2 regions of the Paenibacillus sp. PSB04 genome follow, and region 1 is predicted to be linked to the other one. Evidence: riboswitches for the same ligand, from Rfam matches in the RefSeq annotation. Region 1 holds a riboswitch; the other holds the start of a gene.

Region 1 (4,416 bases):
TTGTCCGCCAGACTTGTCTCCGCAAGCGTATGCGGGATAATGGAAACGGTGAATGTTGTGGCGCTTGTCTTGACCACCGTCAAGCTGATGCCGTCCAGGGTAATAGATCCTTGCGGGATGATGTAGCGGAGCAGAGCAGTATCTTCCGGCTCCACTTCGATCAACACCGCATTCTGATCCCGGTCCATCGCCCGGATCGTTCCTGTCCCGTCGGCATGTCCCTGCACGATATGTCCGCCGAAGCGGGCACCCACCTGCATGGCGCGCTCCAAATTCACCCGGCTTCCGGCCCCCAGCGATTTCAAGTTGGAGTGGCGGTACGTTTGCGGCATGACGTCCACCGCGAACGAACGGGCTCCAATCTCGACAGCCGTGAGGCAGACGCCATTGACCGAGACGCTGTCCCCGATTTTGAGATCGCCCATAATCCGGGAGGCCTCGATATGGAGGATCATCGCTTCCCCTTTGCTGGAGACGCCCCGCATGACGCCGACCTCTTCAACCAAACCGGTAAACATCGCAACCGCTCCTTTCTGTCCTGTAAAGAAGTATTTCATAAGATTCATATCGTTAACCATGTGCAGCTCATTAAAAAGTTAAGTATCGTTTTTCCGGATCAGGTCATACCGGCCAAACCGGCTTTCCGCTGATGCAGACGTTATCCCCGAGCACTTCGGTCTCTACATCTTCCAGCCGGACGGCGTCCGCCATCTTGTCGGCGCCTCGCAGCGAGAAGTTGACGGGGGCCGCCGGACCTCCAACGATTTTCGGTGCGAAATAGAGCACGATCCGGTCGATCAGCCGGCCCTCCAGCAAGGAACCGTTCAGCCGGCCGCCGCCTTCCACCAGAATCGAGCCGATCTCACGTTTGCCCATCTCCTGCATCGCCAGGCGAAGATCGACCTGCGGGCCCGATCCGCAGCGGATCGTTTCTACGCCGATCTTCTTAAGGGCTTCCTCCTTATCCAGATCGGCGCGTTCCGTCGTCAAAATGACGGTCGGCGCAGCTCCATCCCGAACCACCTTCGACTCAAGCGGTATCCGCAGCAAGGAATCGACGATGATCCGCACAGGATTCAGACCGATGGCGCCCTGCAGCCGGGTGGTCAGCTGCGGATTGTCCGCGATCACCGTATTTACGCCAACCATAATCCCTTGATGCCGGTGGCGGAGCGTATGAACCTGCTCCCGGGCCGCTTCGTTCGTGATCCACTTACTGTCTCCCGATTCGGCCGCGATGCGCCCGTCCAGCGTGCTTGCTGTCTTGACCGTCACATAGGGAAGCCCGGTTGTAATATACTTGATAAACTTTTCGTTCATGCGGCGGGACCTGTCACCGAGCAGCCCAACCTCCACCTCAATCCCGCTGCGGCGGAGCAACTCGATTCCTCTGCCCGCCACTTGGGGGTTGGGATCTTCGCAGGCCACGACGACCCGCTTCACCTTCTCGCGGATGAGGCGTTCGCTGCATGGCGGCGTTTTTCCGTAATGGCTGCAGGGCTCCAGCGTTACATAAACCGTACTCCCCTCCGCACGTTCACCCGCCATATTCAGCGCATGTACTTCCGCATGGGCGGTTCCCCGCTGCAAATGCGTGCCAAGCCCAACCATCTCCCCGTCTTTAACGACGACGCAGCCGACAACCGGATTGATCCCGGTCTGACCTTGTGCCCGCTCCGCCATATCGAGCGCAAGCGCCATATAAAATTCATCGTTGATGATGCCGTCCATTCATCTCCCCCCTTGTTCGGAATCAGGACATCCCCTCAAAGCTAAGTCTCGGCTTCGGGCGCTTTGCGGATACTTCGTATGTTGGAATTTCCATGGTAAATCACCTTACCATGCGCTGCTTTGGCTCAGCGCTGTTTAAACCGGCACTTAGCGGGGAGCCCAGGTCTTTGTAAAAAAGCAAAAAGCCCCGGGATGGCTTAAACCATCCTCGGGGCTGTGAGAGACAAGTCAGATACACTCCAATAAGGCTGCAGAATCCCAAAAATCAGGATCAGCCAAATAAGTCATCGGTAGCGTAAAGTCGTCAACAAACAGAAGCCGTCCCTCCAAGGACAACCTTCTACTATGTGAAAACAACCACGTACACGTGACATCTTATTGGACAGCTGCACTCCCAACTGAAGCGCACGCTTTCTCTCCTTCTCCCATCCAGACTATACTGTCGGTCCCGGATTTGCACCAGGTCCACCGTACGCTAAGCGTCAAACGAAGCGTCCGGGTCACGGACTGAGACGGGCGCCAGAACTGATCGGCTGCCGCGTCATCACCGCCGGTAGGGAATTTCACCCTGCCCCGAAGGATATAACCAATATCAATATGCAATTGGCAGATGGAATGGCTGCCTAGCGGAAGCCCCATCTATACTAGGAAATGTTAACACTGCCTCGGCAAAAAATCAATACGCCTCTTTTCCCGGCCCAGAACAAAAAGCCGCTTGTCCCTTTTGGAAACAGGGAAAGCGGCTGATAAATCGTGCGCGACTCGCAGATTAAGCTTCGTATACTTCGACCGTCTTCATCACGTCGCGGCCTTGGAACGCGTCGACGTATTCCATGCCCTTCGTCACTTTGCCGAATACAGTATGCTGTCCGTCGAGATGCGGCTGCGGCTGGTAGCAGATATAGAACTGGCTTCCGCCGGTGTTGCGGCCGGCATGTGCCATCGCCAGCGATCCGCGCTCGTGTTTGTTCGGGTTGATTTCGCAGTTGATCGTGTAACCAGGGCCGCCGGTACCGGTGCCGTTCGGGCATCCGCCCTGCGCAACGAATCCCGGAATGACGCGGTGGAACACCAGACCGTTGTAGAAACCGGAGTTTGCCAGTTTCTCAAAGTTCGCCACCGTGTTCGGAGCGTCTTGTTCAAACAGATCGAGCAGCACTTCGCCGCCGTTTTCAAGAGTGATTTTTGCTTGCTTGGCCATTATGTCAATGACTCCTTTCATGTCTTTCCTGAGTGTTAACAGACATCTTCTAGTTTACTATGAAATCCCGGGCGAAGCAAAATAATTCCGCATTCTTCCTCGTTCTATAAACGCGCAAAAGGACCCCTCTGCATTCCCCAATACAGAGATGATCCTTTATACTGCGCACCAATTCATTTACCAGAGGCGCTGGCGAACAGCACCTGCCCCCTTAATGCATCTCCTTACTTAAGCACAGCCTGCTTTGCGATCCGCTCAGGAATGACATCGTGGCCGATGATATCCTGAAGGCTCTCGCGGCGAACGACCAGGTCGCTTTGACCTTGGTTCACGAACACGACCGCCGGTTTGCGGATCCGGTTGTAGTTGCTCGCCATGGAATAGTTGTAGGCCCCTGTGCACGAAACGGCGAGCAGGTCACCGTTATTGACTTTCGGAAGCTCTGCATCCCAAATCAGCATGTCGCCGCTCTCGCAGCATTTGCCGGCTATGGACACGGTTTCTTCCGGCTTGTCGTTGGCACGGTTGGCCAGCATGGCCTCATACTTCGACTCGTACAGCGCCGGGCGCGGGTTGTCCGTCATGCCGCCATCCACGGCCACGTACTTGCGCACACCCGGAATATCCTTGCTGGTGCCGACGGTGTACAAGGTTGTCCCCGCATCGCCCACGATGCTGCGGCCCGGTTCCACCCAAATTTCCGGCAGCTCGCTTCCCCACTCGGCAAAATGCGTTTTCACCGCGTCGGTAATCGCCTTCACGTACTGGCTGACTTCAAGCGGCGTGTCGCCTTCAACGTAACGGATACCAAAGCCTCCGCCGAGGTTCACTACTTTGAACTGCACGCCCAGCTGTTCTTTGACACTCTTGGCAAATTCGGCTACACGCTGAACCGCCATCTGAAATCCGTCGACTTCGAAGATCTGCGACCCGATATGGGAATGGACGCCGAGAAGCTCCAGATGCTCCTGAGCGGCAGCTGCTTTGACTGCTTCAAACGCAGAGCCGTTACCGATGTCGAAACCGAATTTCGAGTCGGTTTGGCCGGTTGAAATATATTCATGCGTATGAGCTTCAACCCCTGGTGTGACGCGGAGCAAAATGTTGACCTTCACCTTTTTCTCAGCCGCCACCGATTCCAGCACATGCAGCTCAACAAAATTGTCTACGACGAAGCAGCCGATGCCGGCGTCGATCGCCATTTCCATCTCTTCCACCGTCTTGTTGTTGCCGTGGAAATGGATGCGCTTGGCCGGGAAGCCTGCCTGAAGCGCCGTGAACAATTCGCCGTCGGACACGACGTCTAGGGACATGTCCTCTTCCTCTGCGATCCGGCACATGGCCATGACGCAGAACGCCTTGCTGGCGTAAGCCACCTGGAATTTCAGTCCGGACGCGCGGAACGCATCGACGTATTCGCGGCACCGCGTGCGGACCAGCTCCTCGTCGACGATATAAAGCGGCGTACCATATTGCTTCTTCAG
Region 2 (4,416 bases), 940 kb from region 1:
GCCCGGTGAACACGGACTCCGCTGCGCTGCAGATCCAGATCGCCACGGCTGACCGGGCGGCGCTGCTTGCCGCCATCGGCGAAGCGCAGAAGCTGGCGGATCAGGCCGTCACGGGCACGGAGCCGGGGCAGTACCCGGCATCGGCGAAGACCGCGCTGCTGTCGGCGATCAGCGACGCCAAGCGTGTGGCGGACGATGCCGCTGCCACGCAGAAGGCGATCGACGATGCGCTGACTGCTCTGAAAGCGGCGGTCAGCACGTTCAAGAACGCCGTCATCCCGGTTCCTTCGGTTCCGGTCGACAAGTCGGCTCTCACTTCGGCGATTGCCTCCGCGCAGAGCATCTACGACCGGGCCGTCACAGGGGATAAGGTCGGCCAATATCCGGCATTGGCCAAGGTCCAGCTGAAGGCGGCCATTACAACCGCGAATGTGGTCTACTTAGACAATGCCGCGACGCAAAACCAGGTGGATTCGGCTGCGGCTGCACTCGGCAGCGCTGTAACCACCTTCCAGAAGAAGCTGATCACGCTGGTACCTGGAGCGGTGCAGATTACGGTGCAGGATTTGTCCATCCTCGCCAAGTACTACGGCATCCAGTCGACGGATCCCAACTGGAGCCGCGTTGCTCCGGCGGACCTGTTCAGCGAAGGCGAAATTTCGATCCGTTCGCTGGCTGCGGTAGCGCAGATGATCATCGGCAGCTGGTACGCGAAGTAAGGGGATAGAGAACCGGATGGTCCTCAAGCCCGGCTCATACGCAGTACCTTGTCTCGCATGATTCATGCGGGGATGGGGACCGTATCGGGATGGATATGATCCAATGGATATCATCCAATGGATATGGTCGTAAGCAGCATTAGAAATCAACTGCTTGGAAAAGGATACAATCGCAGGAGCGGTGCAGGCTGCTCCTGCGATTTTCAATTCATGGAAAGAGGGCTGGACGTATGCCACGAAAACAATCTACCCGCTATGCCGCATGGGCCGTAGCCATTTGTGTCGGACTCATCGGATCAGGAACCCCCGCAAACGCTGCGGTTTCAGAAGTACGAACGGCTGGCAGCTCCCCGGTTGCCGCGGCCTCCCCGGCTATTGCGGTAACCACCGCCGCTGCGGAAGCACCTTCCTTGTCACTGGGGGTAACTTCCAGCAGTTCCAAGGTGACGGTCACGGTGACCGGCGAGCAGCTGAAGGACTTGTATGCGTATGAGCTGACGCTCAGTTTTGACCCGGCGAAGCTGGCTTACCGCACCGCATCCTCTGGGACATCCGGCTTTTCGGTCGAACCGATTGTCCAAAACAACGAAATCCGCCTAGCCCATACCAAAGTAGGAAAAACAGCCGGAGACAGCGGCAAGCTCCAACTCGCCGCCATTGAGTTTACGGCGCTGAAGGCGGCTTCGTCCCGGGTGGCCGTGGAGAGCGCCAAATTGGTGGATTCCGCTCTCCGCTCATCCGAGATGTCCGTCAAGCCGGAAATCACGGTCCAACCGGGCAAAGCGGAAGTAGCGCCGGGCACTTTCCGGGATATCCGCGGCCACTGGGCGGAGCAGCCGATTCTGAATGCGGTTCAGCAGGGATGGGTCAGCGGATATCCCGACGGTACGTTTCAGCCGGGCAAGGAAGTGACCCGGGCAGAGTTCGCCAGCATGATGATGCGTGCGGTCTCGATGGGTCAGACGGCCGGCTCGCAGGCGCTGGCCTTTTCCGACGCGAAGAAAATTCCGGCCTGGGCGCTGGCCTCTGTTCATGATGCCGTGTCGCGCGGCATCATGAACGGTTATGCCGACGGAACGTTTGGGCCAAGCCGGCTCATTACCCGGGCCGAAATGGCGGCGATGACCGTCAGGGCGCTTGGTACCGGAACACCGGGAGGTGCGGGAAGTTTGAATTTTGCCGACCGCGCTCAAATTCCGGCCTGGGCCAAGCCGTATATCTCATCAGCGGTGGAGAAAGGAATCATGCACGGAAGAGCGGGCAGCCTGTTCGCCCCGAACGCGCACGCAACGCGGGCTGAAGCGGTGGCCGTGATCCTGTCGGTGCTTGAGCAGCGATAAGTGCTGCCGCGAGTCCGTTCAGTGCTTGATGCAGGCTCATCAATGCCTGCCGTCTGTCATTTTAAATGGCTGCTGATATACCGAAAAATGTCCATCTCCAGCCCCATATCCAAATTTTTAATCCATGGAAATAAAAAGCTATTAAAAAACTGAAACACTTTTGGATACATTTATGCTATAATGATGAAAACAATGTAAGTTGCATGAAAAAAATAAAAATAAATGAATATGGATCTTCGGGGTAAGGTGAAATTCCTGACCGGCGGTGAGCGTCTCTTCTTGTGGTAAAGACGGCGTCAAGCCCGCGACTCGCAGCTTTAGCAATAAGGCGGCGACTGACCTGGTGTAATTCCAGGGCCGACGGTAAAGTCCGGATGGGAGAAGATCAAAGAATAGGCATGTGCGAAATTTTGACATTTCCGCAAGCTTATTTGATCAACCCCCGATGTGTCGATTGATGTCGATCTCGGGGGTTTTCCAATGTTGACTCCGTATTCAGGGATAGGGGAACTGGAGTATGGAAAATGTAAGCAGCAATATCAAGGTCCGGCCCGCGGCAAGTGGGAAGGCCGAACGCAGCAAATCCGGCTTTTGGCTGGTCGTGCTGGGTGCAGCATTGTGGGGAGCGGATCCGCTGTTCCGGATCATTTTGCTCAAAGAACATATGACGGCAACGCAGATCGTGCTCATCGAGCATATTTTGCTGGTGCTGTTCGTCGCACCGATGCTGTGGAAACATCGGAGCGAGTTGAAAGGCCTGAAACTGCGCCATGTCGGCGCGCTGCTTTTCCTGTCGTGGGGCGGCTCGGCCGTTGCAACCATCCTGTTTACGCAGGGACTGTCCTCGGGGAACTTGAACGCAGTCGTTCTGCTGCAGAAGCTGCAGCCGATCTTCGCCATTCTTATGGCCAAACTGCTGCTGCGTGAGAAGCTTCCGAAGCATTTCACCTGGCTGTTCATCGTGGCGCTGGCCGGAACGTATTTGTTGACCTTCGGCTTCACGTTTCCGTTCGGGCATGTGAATGATTTCGTCAAGGTCGGCAGCTTGTTCTCGCTGGGTGCCGCGGCACTGTGGGGCGGTTCTACGGTCATGGGTCGTCTGATGGTCGGAAAAATGGAGTATGAGACGGTGACTTCACTGCGTTTCATTCTGGCGCTGCCGCTGCTGATCGGGATTACCATCAATCAGGGAGATCCTTGGCAGGTGCATACCGACGGGGGAACGCTGGCTGCAGTGTCGATCAACATGCTGGGGCAGGCGCTTCTGCCGGGACTGTTCAGCTTGATGGTGTACTATAAAGGGCTGACAACGACGAAAGCATCGGTGGCGACGCTGGCGGAACTGAGCTTCCCGATGGTGAGCGTACTGATCAACTGGATCGTATTTCATCAGGTCGTGACGCCAACCCAAGCGGTCGGATTTATCCTGATCTGGGCGGCGCTGTTCATGATTTCCCGCAAGAGCGCGGCTTAAAGCTTGCAAGCAGCCAGTCCAGGATTTGAAGACGCAATTTTATATAGGTTTGAAAAGCGGTTCCTGCTGATGGCAGGGGCCGTTTTTTATTTGGAAGGGAAGGGCAAACCGTGCGAAGGATTTCAGTAACTTTTTTTCAGCACATTTAAAAAATAAATCAGTCATCATTTCCAAGCGATCCCTCATACATTTTACGGAAAGCGCTTGCAGAACACGTTTTAGCCGCATGAGTCCGTCAGCCCGCTCCGTACTTTTTCGTGAAGGGGTATGCGGTTTCCTCGGAATGAAGAGGTTTGATTTCTTCGGATCCATGGGGCACGAACCTTCCGATCTGAAGACGTGAAATCTGCATCACGCTTGCATGTATATAAAATGAGCTAAAGGCGAAGTGCTGTCCCTGTCTTAGTTCAATTTATGTAGATGTGAATTGGAGGAAATGGGGGAGTTTACATGAAGCTGAAATTAGCTTCCAAGCCGCTCATGGCCCTTTTCGTGGCGGCGACCGTGATGATCGCGGGCTGCCAGACCGTGCAGCCGCCTTCCGCAACGGGAACGACGACGCCGCCGGCGCAAGGGGAAACCAAGCCGGCCGATCAGGGAGAAAAAGCCACGGAGCCGGCGACGACCGAGCCCGCGGCGAACCAGCCAGCAACGAGCGGAGACGCCAAAGAAACGCCGAGAAATGAAACCCTTTACATTAACGGAATTCAATGGGGGCCGCCATCCAACTTCAACCTGCTGAGCGGCAATCCGGCCTTCCCGATCAACTATGGTAACTCGAGAGAGCTGGTCTACGAGACGCTGTTTATGATCAATCAGCTGGACGGCAAGCTTGAGCCGCTGCTCGGCACCAAATACGAGTGGACCGACGACATGACATTGC

Evidence for each region. A riboswitch is a leader RNA that binds a small molecule or an ion and turns the genes downstream of it on or off. The one in region 1 is predicted to bind FMN.
Region 2: linked by a shared signal. The riboswitch ahead of K2F33_RS13865 (DMT family transporter) and the one ahead of ribD (bifunctional diaminohydroxyphosphoribosylaminopyrimidine deaminase/5-amino-6-(5-phosphoribosylamino)uracil reductase RibD) in region 1 are both predicted to bind FMN.

The regions. Positions count from the first base shown of each region.
Region 1 is NZ_CP081301.1:3,938,479-3,942,894, reverse strand. Features, by position in the region: gene K2F33_RS18240 (riboflavin synthase) at 1-518, opposite strand, end outside; gene ribD (bifunctional diaminohydroxyphosphoribosylaminopyrimidine deaminase/5-amino-6-(5-phosphoribosylamino)uracil reductase RibD) at 622-1,731, opposite strand; FMN riboswitch at 2,145-2,316, opposite strand; gene K2F33_RS18230 (peptidylprolyl isomerase) at 2,501-2,932, opposite strand; gene lysA (diaminopimelate decarboxylase) at 3,157-4,416, opposite strand, start outside.
Region 2 is NZ_CP081301.1:3,000,294-3,004,709, forward strand. Features, by position in the region: gene K2F33_RS13855 (DUF6359 domain-containing protein) at 1-719, shown strand, start outside; gene K2F33_RS13860 (S-layer homology domain-containing protein) at 950-2,059, shown strand; FMN riboswitch at 2,288-2,449, shown strand; gene K2F33_RS13865 (DMT family transporter) at 2,577-3,533, shown strand; gene K2F33_RS13870 (hypothetical protein) at 3,573-3,845, opposite strand; gene K2F33_RS13875 (ABC transporter substrate-binding protein) at 3,984-4,416, shown strand, end outside.